DNA from 2 places in the Brevibacillus sp. TJ4 genome. Region 2 is predicted to be linked to the other one. Evidence: a T-box and tRNA genes for the amino acid it is inferred to sense, from the RefSeq annotation. Region 2 holds a T-box; the other holds one or more tRNA genes.
What was found. A T-box is a leader RNA that pairs with one kind of tRNA and senses whether it is charged. The one in region 2 lies ahead of tyrS (tyrosine--tRNA ligase), so its partner is inferred to be a tRNA-Tyr.
Positions count from the first base shown of each region.

Region 1: it encodes a tRNA-Tyr, which carries the amino acid that the T-box ahead of tyrS (tyrosine--tRNA ligase) is inferred to sense. The anticodon was not compared.

Region 1 covers NZ_CP185865.1:4,100,390-4,106,585, forward strand. Annotated here, with positions in the region: gene cdaA (diadenylate cyclase CdaA) at 1-208, opposite strand, end outside; gene ACAF76_RS20065 (zf-HC2 domain-containing protein) at 313-936, opposite strand; gene sigW (RNA polymerase sigma factor SigW) at 952-1,515, opposite strand; gene ACAF76_RS20075 (Spo0E family sporulation regulatory protein-aspartic acid phosphatase) at 1,690-1,839, shown strand; gene rocF (arginase) at 2,025-2,921, opposite strand; tRNA gene ACAF76_RS20085 (tRNA-Gly) at 3,061-3,134, opposite strand; tRNA gene ACAF76_RS20090 (tRNA-Pro) at 3,188-3,264, opposite strand; tRNA gene ACAF76_RS20095 (tRNA-Arg) at 3,297-3,370, opposite strand; tRNA gene ACAF76_RS20100 (tRNA-Lys) at 3,387-3,462, opposite strand; tRNA gene ACAF76_RS20105 (tRNA-Gln) at 3,471-3,545, opposite strand; tRNA gene ACAF76_RS20110 (tRNA-Tyr) at 3,568-3,652, opposite strand; tRNA gene ACAF76_RS20115 (tRNA-Val) at 3,825-3,900, opposite strand; tRNA gene ACAF76_RS20120 (tRNA-Glu) at 3,984-4,060, opposite strand; tRNA gene ACAF76_RS20125 (tRNA-Thr) at 4,086-4,161, opposite strand; tRNA gene ACAF76_RS20130 (tRNA-Asn) at 4,163-4,238, opposite strand; rRNA gene ACAF76_RS20135 (23S ribosomal RNA) at 4,294-6,196, opposite strand, start outside.
Region 2 covers NZ_CP185865.1:1,175,083-1,181,278, forward strand. Annotated here, with positions in the region: gene ACAF76_RS05465 (CBS and ACT domain-containing protein) at 1-407, opposite strand, end outside; gene ACAF76_RS05470 (N-acetyltransferase) at 431-1,063, opposite strand; gene ACAF76_RS05475 (transglycosylase domain-containing protein) at 1,141-4,263, opposite strand; T-box leader at 4,389-4,606, shown strand; gene tyrS (tyrosine--tRNA ligase) at 4,653-5,918, shown strand; gene ACAF76_RS05485 (NADH-dependent flavin oxidoreductase) at 6,037-6,196, opposite strand, start outside.

The DNA of each region.
Region 1 (6,196 bases), 1.4 Mb from region 2:
AGGTAAAGGCTTGCGACATGAGCCAGTGCAGCGTGGTGAGCTGGAAATACTTGCTCACCAGCCAGGTGATGACGATCACCATGATTCCTTTCAGCAATTGTACTGCCCGTGTCCCACGGATCAGCATGATCAATTTATATATCACGTATGTTACGAGTAATATATCCGTACCATACCGTAACAAATCCCCGTAATCCAACGATATCATAGCGAAGCCCCCATATCTCGCTCCATCTCAATGCTGGCAGTCTTCTGTGGAAAAAGCACGGCTGCTCACGCCGTGCTACGAATAGCTGTACTCTCTATTTTCCCTTATCGCAAGACGGGAAGCAAGTCATTTCCAATATTTTTCACTTCATACCAGATCCAATCGACGATCGCTTCGATCGACTCTGTGCTACCCACTACCTGCGCTGTAGAGGCTACAAACACTTTCCCTTCGATTGCCACGACGTTGCCCAGCACTTCTCCCTGGACTTCCACATTTCCATTGCGAACGACCAGATCCCCGTCGATTTGCGTACCGGCCGGCACGACCACGACATTGCGCTCACGGTCTATTTTCAACTTGTCTAGTTCGGAGGAAGATACCTGTAGCGTGTCGTTACGGTCATACCAATTGGCGCTTACGCTTCCTGCCATCAAGACGAGGAAGACAGCAGCCGCGGTCAAAAACGGATGGTTCCGCAGCCAGGACGAAAACAAGGTTTTCTTTGAAGGAGCAGGCAATTTCGCCAGTACGCGAGCTGTAAAATCAGACGAGACATGGATGTGCGAAGCGCTTTGCACAAATGCGACTACCCGCTGCAGCTCATGGAGGTGTTGGCGGCACGTTTCGCAGGTTTTCAGATGGTTTTGCAAGCGTTGATTGCTTAGCTCGTCAGTCTCACCATCCAGCCATTCGTGGATGAGGACAACCATTTCTCGGCATTCCATCGTATATACTCCTTTCTACATCAATCGCAACTTACTGCGCAGAGCTTCCCGCCCGCGATGAATGCGCGTTTTGATCGTGGTCACAGGCAACTTCACGATCTCACTGATTTCCTGCAATGACAAATCCTCGATGTAGCGCAAAATCATTATGGAACGATATTTGGGTTGCAACTGGGACAGGGCATCCTGTACCGTTTCCTGCAATTCTTGTGTCACGACCTTCTCCTCAGGCGTTTTGTCCTGGGAAGAAAGACGCGAGTACCAATCGAGTCCGTCTCCCGTCTCGATTTCCGCATCCAGGTGAAAATCGGGCCGTTTCTTTCGGCCGCGGTCGATGCACAGATTGGTTGCAATACGGTAAATCCACGTGGAGAATTTATAGTTTTCATCATACGAATGCAAATTGGCATATACACGCAAAAAGGTCTCCTGCGCAATATCTTCTGCGTCCTGACGGTTTCCCACCATCCGATACGCGAGCTGAAAAATTTTGTCTTTATATATCTCAATCAGCTCAGCAAAGGCATCGCGCTCTCCACGCTTCGCTCGCTGAACCAACCGTTTTTCTACAAAATCCATGCGATCCTCCCCGCAATGCCATACTCCTTATACGGATGATACAGCATATGGTTTCGTCTTTGGGCATGTTTGTGTACGGAATTTAAAGGGAATTAGAGGAATAAATCCTGCTTCTTTCCCTATATAGTAGTAGTGGCAACCCTTCATTTCACGTATGTAAAGGAGAGTGGGACCATGAACAAAAATGATGTTCTCCTCCAAATCGAACAGTTGCGCCAAGAGCTTAATGATCGATACAAGGAACAGACAGCGATTACTCCGGAGCTGGTAGAGTTAAGTGCTAAACTGGACCGACTGTTGAATAAACTGTATCTCCATACTTGACTGTACATCTATCTTTTCCTGATGTAAAGAAAAGGTAATGAAAAGATTTTGACAGTGCGGGCGATACGTGAAGCGCAAGATGCGAGGTCATACGCCGTAACGGCGGGAGCTTCCTTCCGGTGTTTCCTTGTAAAAAAGGAGAGGGTGCCTGGGCCCTCTCCTTACTCTTGTTTGCTTGTGTCTACTTACAGTAGTTTATCGCCAAATGCGGAACTCATCAAGGCGACTGCAACGCGGGCAGTGTGGTTTTGCTGGTCGAGGATCGGATTTACTTCGACAAACTCGGTGGAACACAGAATATCGGCATCCGCCAGCATCTCCATAGCGAGATGTCCTTCACGGTAGGAGACGCCGCCAATCACCGGGGTGCCCACACCCGGAGCATCATGGGGATCGAGGCCGTCTAAGTCCAGGCTCAAGTGCACCCCGCCTGTCCCTTTGGATACATGGGCAATCGCTTCGTCCATGACGCGCGCCATGCCCAGCTTGTCAATTTCGTGCATCGTAAATACTTTGATGCCGATTCGCTTGATCAGCTCACGCTCTCCCTCATCCAATGAGCGAGCGCCGATAATGACGACGTGCTCCGGCTTGATCTTCGGTGAGAAGCCGGCGAGCGAGACCAGCTTTTCGTGGCCGTAGCCGAGACTGGCTGCAAGCGGCATGCCGTGAATGTTTCCGGACGGAGATGTCTCTCCTGTATTCAAATCACCATGTGCGTCAAACCAGATGACACCGAGATTGTTCACATGCTTGGCTACTCCTCCGATCGTTCCCAGCGCGATGCTGTGATCGCCGCCCAGGACGAGCGGAAAGCGGCCTTCCTGCATAATCTCGCTGACTGCTTGCGCCAGCTTCGTATTCGCCTCGACGACTTCGTGCAAATACTTATGGTTTTCCGTCTCCACGTATAGATGCGGCCGGGAAACGAAAATATCCCCTTTATCGTCAATGTCAAAGCCCATCTTTTCCAAACGGTCCACTACTCCCGCGTACCGGATTGCGCTGGGACCCATGTCGACTCCCCGCCTGTCTGCCCCCAAATCCATCGGTACGCCCACGATACTGATCTTTTTGTTCATCGTTGTGTCCCCTTCCACCAGCTACAGTTCAAATTCTCTCTATATTGTAGCCTCCTGCCAGGAAATGACTCAACTTCACAAAAAACTGCATAAAAAAACAGGCAACCACATTTGTGATTACCCGTTCTTTGCTTGTTCATGGAGCGGGTGATGGGAATCGAACCCACGCGACCAGCTTGGAAGGCTGGGGTTCTACCATTGAACTACACCCGCAAGATGATAGTGACAAAAAAGCACCCGCATATGCTGCCTGCAGGAGAAAAAGATGGTCGGGAAGACAGGATTCGAACCTGCGACCCCTTGGTCCCAAGCCAAGTACTCTACCAAGCTGAGCTACTTCCCGATATAGATTCCTTGTTAGATGGAGAATAAAAGCGTGCCCTGAGAGATTCGAACTCCCGACCTTTTGATTCGTAGTCAAACGCTCTATCCAGCTGAGCTAAGGGCACATATGTGAGAAAAAACTGGTGAGCCATGAAGGACTCGAACCTTCGACCCTCTGATTAAAAGTCAGATGCTCTACCAACTGAGCTAATGGCTCGTAAAAAATGGCTGGGGTACTAGGATTCGAACCTAGGAATGACGGAGTCAAAGTCCGTTGCCTTACCGCTTGGCTATACCCCAATAACCTCCGTCGATAAGAAACTGGTGGGGAGAGACGGATTCGAACCGCCGAACCCAGAGGGAGCAGATTTACAGTCTGCCGCGTTTAGCCACTTCGCTATCTCCCCATATGATATGAAAATGGTGGAGGCTGACGGGATCGCTTCCACTTGCGATACTACGTCGAAACCCCTTCACATGTAAGCAAGATCTGAAGTATCCGAGCAATACTCCTTTGATTTTCTTCAAGGGTGAACCGGAACGGGAGATCCCGTAACCGATAGCTACTACATAATAGCATGGTGGAGGCTGACGGGATCGAACCGCCGACCCTCTGCTTGTAAGGCAGATGCTCTCCCAGCTGAGCTAAGCCTCCAGATACCCCAAAATGTTGTTGGGGCCCCCGCAAAGTACTCGGTGTTGCTACAATGCATCCACTTCACTTTGTGGGGGATTTTATGGTGACCCGTAGGGGATTCGAACCCCTGTATGACAGCGTGAAAGGCTGCTGTGTTAAACCGCTTCACCAACGGGCCATTTGTTTCTTTATATGAAGTAAAATGGTGCTCCCGACAGGAATCGAACCTGCGACCTCTTCCTTACCATGGAAACGCTCTACCGACTGAGCTACAGGAGCGTGGCTCCTCGGGACGGACTCGAACCGCCGACCGATCGGTTAACAGCCGATTGCTCTACCAACTGAGCTACCGAGGAACAAGGAAGGATTATTCCTTCAAAACTGGATCTGCATGTTTGCTGTGGATTGTGTGTGGATAAGTCCTCGACCGATTAGTATTCGTCAGCTCCACGCGTTGCCGCGCTTCCACACCGAACCTATCAACCTCATCGTCTTTGAGGGGTCTTACCAGCTTGCGCTGTGGGAAGTCTCATCTTGGAGGGGGCTTCACGCTTAGATGCTTTCAGCGCTTATCCCTTCCGCACATAGCTACCCAGCTGTGCCACTGGCGTGACAACTGGTGCACCAGCGGTGCGTCCATCCCGGTCCTCTCGTACTAAGGACAGCTCTCCTCAAACTTCCTGCGCCCGCGACAGATAGGGACCGAACTGTCTCACGACGTTCTGAACCCAGCTCGCGTACCGCTTTAATGGGCGAACAGCCCAACCCTTGGGACCTACTTCAGCCCCAGGATGCGATGAGCCGACATCGAGGTGCCAAACCTCCCCGTCGATGTGGACTCTTGGGGGAGATAAGCCTGTTATCCCCAGGGTAGCTTTTATCCGTTGAGCGATGGCCCTTCCATGCGGAACCACCGGATCACTAAGCCCGACTTTCGTCCCTGCTCGACTTGTAGGTCTCGCAGTCAAGCTCCCTTCTGCCTTTACACTCTACGAATGATTTCCGACCATTCTGAGGGAACCTTTGGGCGCCTCCGTTACCTTTTGGGAGGCGACCGCCCCAGTCAAACTGCCCACCTGGCATGGTCCTCTCGCCCGATCAGGGCGACGAGTTAGAAACTCCGTACATCAAGGGTGGTATCCCACCGACAGCTCCACAGAGGCTGGCGCCCCTGCTTCAAAGCTTCCCACCTATCCTGTACATGATGCACAAAGTTCCAATACCAGGCTACAGTAAAGCTCCATGGGGTCTTTCCGTCTTGTCGCGGGTAACCTGCATCTTCACAGGTATTATGATTTCACCGGGTCTCTTGCCGAGACAGCGCCCAAGTCGTTACGCCTTTCGTGCGGGTCGGAACTTACCCGACAAGGAATTTCGCTACCTTAGGACCGTTATAGTTACGGCCGCCGTTTACTGGGGCTTCGGTTCAAAGCTTCGCTTGCGCTAACCCATCCCCTTAACCTTCCAGCACCGGGCAGGCGTCAGCCCCTATACTTCGCCTTGCGGCTTCGCAGAGACCTGTGTTTTTGCTAAACAGTCGCTTGGGCCTTTTCACTGCGGCCCCCTCGGGCTCAGCCCGCCCGACACCAGCTTACGCTCGCGTCGGGCGGGGACCCTCACCCTACCGGGGCGCCCCTTCTCCCGAAGTTACGGGGCCATTTTGCCGAGTTCCTTAGCAAGAGTTATCCCGCGCACCTTAGGATTCTCTCCTCGCCTACCTGTGTCGGTTTGCGGTACGGGCACCTTGTTCCTCGCTAGACGCTTTTCTTGGCAGTGTGAAATCAGGGACTTCGGTACTTGAATTTCCCTCGCCATCACAGCTTGTGCTTGACAGTGTGCGGATTTGCCTACACACCACACTTGCTGCTTGGACGGCCATCCAGTAGGCCGCTCACCCTATCCTCCTGCGTCACGCCATTGCTCAAACGGTACAGAGGTGGTACAGGAATATCAACCTGTTGTCCATCGCCTACGCCTTTCGGCCTCAGCTTAGGTCCCGACTAACCCTGGGAGGACGAGCCTTCCCCAGGAAACCTTAGGCTTTCGGTGGACAAGATTCTCACTTGTCTTTTCGCTACTTACACCGGCATTCTCACTTCCAAGCGCTCCACCGCTCCTTCCGGTACGGCTTCACCGCTGCTTGGAACGCTCCCCTACCCAGTCCGTAAGGACTGCCATAGCTTCGGTGATACGTTTAGCCCCGTTACATTTTCCGCGCAGAGTCACTCGACCAGTGAGCTATTACGCACTCTTTAAATGGTGGCTGCTTCTAAGCCAACATCCTGGTTGTCTGGGCAACTCCACATCGTTTCCC
Region 2 (6,196 bases):
GGCTTGTTGACGCCGAACAGTTCGATCAGGCTGATGAACAAATCCGATTCTGTAATCATCCCCACGAGCTGATTATCTTGCATGACTGGCAGCGAGCCGATCTTGTGCTCGTACAGCAGGGAGGCAGCGTCTTCGATAAAGTCCAACGGGTGAGCCGTAATCACTTGTTTTTGCATAATGGCGGATATCGGCTTTTGCAAAATCAGTTCATCATCCTCATGGGTCAACAGACGGGAAGGCAGGGCATCGCGCAAATCACGGTCGGAGATGATGCCTACCAGCTTCCCTTGCTCGACTACGGGCAGGTGGCGAATCCGGTTGACCCGCAGCAAAAGGTGTGCTTCTCTGATGGTCGTGGAGGGTGCAACCGTTACTAGGTTCTTTCGCATGATATCTTCAATGCGCATCATAGAGACCCCCATTGTTCAGATCAGTATAAAAAGCGGTTTTGAAAACGCATGGCGTCAAAGGCTTCGACACTCTCCGTCGGGACACGCTTCCCGATTCTGGCCATGAGACAATTGGCAGGGTGGCTGCAAATTTCGGGATCGTCTGTAGCCATCCAGGACATGCCGACACTGCCCATCACCTTTTCCATTACTTTACGGTATTGCCAGACGTCTAGTCCTGTACCTTTCAAATCCCAATGCCAGTAATACTCGGTAGTAATGACGATGTAGTCTTCCATGGCGTCGTCCATAAAAGCGACTTCCAGCAGCTTTTTGGCGACACCTCCTGCTCGGATCAGATGGCTGATTTCGATCGCTCCCAGCTCCAGCAGATCAGGGAGCTTTGCTTGCGACCAACGCTCCAACGGATCGGGATGGAGGAATGTGGCGTAACCGAGGACGAGGTCTTCTTCCCGTGCGACAATCAGACGTCCCTCAGGCAGGTCGGCAATTTCAATCAGGGCCTGATGTTGCATCTCGGGAATGCGAAATGCCTTGAGTCCCTCGTCAAACCGGTACGATGCCAGGGTCGCTCCTGAAATGGGCCCTTCGACCGTCACATTTCTCCCGTTGACCACCATGGTTTGCGAGTAAAACCGCTTGATATGCTCCATCTGGAGAGATTCACCTCCCTGTTGGTAGAAAAAGAGAGATGGCACGTGCTCCATCTCTTTTTTTCGTTTGCTATTGATTACGGTTGGGCTCGAACGACGTTGGAAAACGGCGATTCACCGTAGCTGTTGACTGCTGTGACCGTATAGCTGGCGTTTGGCAATCCTTCGACGTGGATGTAGCCAGTGCCGGAAATCGTATCGATCAGCAGGAACCCGCTGTTGCCGTCCGGGCTAAAGTAAATGTTGTAGGCAATCACCTGATCTGCTGCGGGATTGGCCTGCCATTTCAGTGCCCAGCCGCTTCCTTGTGCAGTGATCGAGAGCGACTGTGGAGCTGAAGGAGGTGTCGCAGTCGTGCCTGTATTTTGTCCCGGTTGATTGTCGCCTGGGTTCATCCAGTCGCCGCCTCCGGTGTTCGGCAACGATGGGCTGCCATCTCCAGGAGTTCCGCCTGGCGGAGTCACCGGTATTTCCCATGTCGTGCTCGAACCGACTGAAGCGATTGGCGATGGCTGTGACTCAAGTCCGGTAATATCGACCGCGGTTACGTAGTACGCCGTATCGCCTTGTGGCGGATTGGCGTCCGTGAAGGTCAGTACACCGGAATCTTTCACAGTCCCGATCCGGCTAAAGCCGTTTAGCGTATCTGCACGATAGATGCGGTAGCCGAGCAAATCGGCTTCCTTCGCCGATTGCCAGGTCAGCGCGATGCCGCCCTCGCCACGGGTCGCCGTAAGCGAACTCGGCGAGGAAGGTGCACCTGGCACTTCCGTACGCGGATCTTCTTCGTCGGGTAGCCGCTGTTCCCAATCCGGCGGACGCACGGCAACCTTGTTGTTCGCCTTTTGAATCTCAGCCTTGCTCGGGAGCGGATCAGGCGAGCGGTAGAAGATGCCCTCCGTAACGAAGTCGTCCGGCGTTCCTTCCTTGGCCAGGTAGCGCTCTCCCTCGATTGTGACAATCCGGGCTTTCTGGTGGCTGTCGTCCACTTTCGTCGGGACGAAGCGGCGGTTGAAAATGTCGGTGATGACGTGCCCGGCTTCCTTGGACAGCTCGCTGGGCAGCAGTCCCGACTTCGAGTCCACCGTCGCCGTGACAATCCCGTCTGGCCGTTTAAAGCTGGCGTCGGCAGGGGATATTTGCGGGTGCTTCTCGATCATTTCATTTATAATTTTGCCCCAGACAGTCATCGGGACGTTTTTGTCCGCAGTCGGAATCGGATACGGCTGGTCAAAGCCGACCCAGACGCCGAGCGATACTTCCGGCGTGTATCCGACAAACCACAGGTCGTGCTCGCTGTTGGTCGTACCGGTCTTCCCGGCCACGTCCACCTTGCGCGGTACGAATCGGCGGATATGCGTACCAGTACCGGAATTGACTACCGTACGCATCATGTCCGTGATCAGGTAAGCGGTCTGTTCGCTGTACACTTGTACCGGCTGCGATTGGTGGCGGTAGATCACATGGCCCTTGCTGTCTTCGATACGGTCGATCAGATAGGCGTCGACGAACGTGCCGTTGTTGGCAAAGGTGGCGTATGCGTTGGTCATTTCCTCTACAGTAGTCCCGTATGTAAGACCGCCGATAACACCCGTTTGCGCGTAATTGTCCGCGTCGACCAACGTCGTGATCCCCATTTTTTTCACGTATTCCAGCGCGGTCGGAATCCCTACTTTCAGATACGCCTTGATCGCCGGAATATTCCACGACATGCGCAGCGCCTCGCGCGCACTCATCATTCCTTGCCACTGGTTGTTCCAGTTTTTCGGCAGATGGACTCCTTTTTGCCCGTCAGCGAGCAGGATCGGGGAGTCATCCAGCGGAGAAGCTGGTTGCAGCAGTCCCAGTTCAAAAGCCGGTGCGTACGCCGCCAGCGGTTTCATCGCGGAACCAGGCTGACGCGGTGCGGTAGCGTGGTTGGTCTGTTCGACGGTAAAATCGCGTCCGCCGATCATTCCCAGGATGGCGCCAGTCTGGTTGTGGATCATCATTGCGCCGACTTCTTCCAATGCGTCTTCGATCGTTTCCTTTTTGCCGTTGGCACGCGTGATCGTATAGGTGCGGTTTTTTCCGAAATTGTCCGGATCAGAAGCGATTTGATTCATAATTCCTTGCACATTCGGATCAAACGTGGTGTACACCTTGTAGCCATTTCGCAAAATGTCGCGACGCTTTTCCTCGACCAGCAGCCGGTATTCATTGTTGCCGAGTTCGGATCTGTCTCTGCCTTTTTCTTTCAGTTCCGCGTTAACCAGTGTACGCGCAGCACGCTCCTCAATTTCCATCATCAGAAACGGAACTTCGCGGTACGCCTGTTGCGTCGGCTTGGCCAAGTTTGCCGTCAAATCGGCTCCCAAGGCTTCGTCGTACTGTTGCTGCGTGATGTAGCCATTTTCCATCATCCGGTCGAGCACCATTTTCTGGCGCTCTTTGCCGCGTTCGTACCCTTCCGATGTAAACGGTGTGTAGGCCCCGGGGTTTTGGATCATACCCGCGAGGTACGACGCCTCGCTCAGATTCAATTCCTTGACCTCTTTGCCAAATATCCCCTTGGAGGCAGCTTGGACACCGTACACGTTGGAGCCATTGGCATTTTTACCAAAGTAGATTTCGTTCATGTACGCTTCCAAAATCTCGTCTTTGGAGAACATTCGCTCAATGCGCAGCGCGTGAAAGATTTCCCGTGCTTTCCGGGCATGACTGACCTCGTGCGTGAGGATCGTATTTTTCACCAATTGCTGCGTGATCGTACTCCCGCCTGTTACGACAGGTTGGTTGGTCAACTCCTGGAATGCAGCGCGCAACGTGGATTGAAGAGCAATTCCGTTGTGGTATAAAAAGTTTCTGTCTTCCGTTGCGATGATTGCGTTGATCATATAGGGAGAAACATCTGCCTTTTTCACCAAACGCCTGTCGCCTTCTTCTGCGCGTAGTTGACCGATCAGTGAGCCATCGTTGTAATAGGCAAACCCGGTCAAATAGTTTGTAAAGATTTTCTGCTCGAATTCTTCTTTGGAGCGTACAGGTTCGTCTTTTACGAGTGCGGCCACATAACCTGTCAAAATTCCTCCGGCACCTGCAGCAGCCATAAGTCCCAGCAATACGATCAATTGGAGCATGCCCCAAAACAATCGGTTGCGGCCCCGACGGCGCTTTTGCTTCTTCTTTGATTCAGAGGAAGGTGTGCGGTTGTTCGACATGACTCTACTCCCCCCTAACATTCAGCCTGATTATACCATAGGAGGAACCCGGAGGATAGAAGGTGCGAAGTTGACATCACGGTTTCGTTATGTAAGAATAACGCTATATGTTTGCAAGAATAAGGAAGCAGGCGTTGAACGGCTAGAGTAGCGCGTGATCGAGGGACAGGCAGAGAGCTGGTGGTAGGTGCAAACCAGCCCGTCGCACGGCGTGAAGTACAAGTCGGGAGCCTTCTGGCAATATATGCCGGACGGAACAGGCCGTTACCCTGTATCTGAGAGGAAAAGAACAAACGCTTCTTTTCAATTAGGGTGGTACCGCGGGTAATAACTCGTCCCTTTTTGAAAAGGGCGTATTTTTTTGTCAAAAGAAAGGAGATTTTCAAGGCATGAGTGAACAAGCGACAGACAAGCTGGTGCTGACGGAAGCGCAGAAGCAGGAGGTGGAGCGGCAGTTGGCGATTCTTCGCCGGGGAGCGATGGAGATCATCCCCGAAGAGGATTTGCGCCGCAAGCTGGAACGGTTCGTGGTGACCGGAAAGCCGCTCAAGGTAAAGCTCGGACTGGACCCGTCCGCCCCGGACATCCACGTCGGTCATACTGTAGTCTTGCAAAAGATGCGCCAGTTCCAGGAGCTGGGCCACGAGATCCAGCTTTTGATCGGTGATTTTACCGGACGCATCGGCGATCCTACCGGCAAATCCGAGACGCGCAAACAGTTGACGGAGGAGCAGGTGAAGCATAATGCGCAAAGCTACGTGGAGCAATTCGGCAAAGTGCTTGATTCCAGCCGCGTGACGGTGCATTACAACTCTACGTGGCTCGCTCCGATGACGTTTGCCGACGTGGTAGGATTGGCTGCCAAGACGACGGTCGCCCGGATGATGGAGCGAGACGATTTTGAAAAACGCTTCAACAGCGGCTTGCCGATTTCCGTCCACGAGTTTTTCTACCCGCTGATGCAGGGCTATGATTCCGTGGCGCTGGAAAGCGACGTGGAGCTGGGCGGTACCGACCAGAAGTTCAACCTGCTGATGGGACGCAATTTGCAAAAGGAATACGGGCAGGAGCAGCAGGTGATCATCACCATGCCGCTGCTGGAGGGCTTGGATGGCGTGCAAAAAATGTCCAAAAGCCTGGGCAACTACATCGGCGTAAACGAAGAGCCAAACGAGATTTACGGCAAGGCGATGTCCGTGCCCGACGAGCTGATGATGCGCTACTACGAACTGGCTACCGATCTCAGTCTGGAAGAGCTGGAAGCGCTGCGTGCCGGTCTGGCTGACGGCAGTGTCCATCCGCGCGACGCGAAAATGCGCCTGGCGAAAACCTTCGTCCGCATGTATCACGGTGCGGAAGCGGCAGAAGAGGCGGAAAACTACTTCAAGACCGTCTTCCAGCAGCGCGCCCTGCCGACCGACATCCCGGAAGTGACGGTCGACCTGTCCGCTTACGAGAACGGCGAAGCCAATATCGTCAACCTCGCATTTGACCTCGGACTGGCTGCATCCAAAGGGGAAGCGCGCCGCATGGTCCAGCAGGGGGCCGTAAAAGTAAACGAGGAAAAGGTGGACGACATCAACCAGTCGGTGAAGCTGACTGCCGGAATGGTCGTCCAGGTAGGGAAGAGAAAGTTCGCCAAGATCAACCTGTAAAAAAACGGGTGCTCCCGCGAGTTGCATGTACAGCTCGCAGGGCACCCGTTTTTGTCTGGAAAAGGGGAGTGATCGCTTTCCAGTATGTGCATCTGGCTTGCGGGATGGCTGTTGCCGATCAGTCGGCGACAGGGAACCAGCCCGGCGTATTCAGGATCGCTTGCCATAGCGGGTCGGGAACTTCGAGCAGAGCCTGATCCCCTCGGCGCAGAACCGTGCGGATCGTATCTTCTTGCCCGTTTTCGACTTTTTCCACCCAGTCCGGCTCCATGATCAAT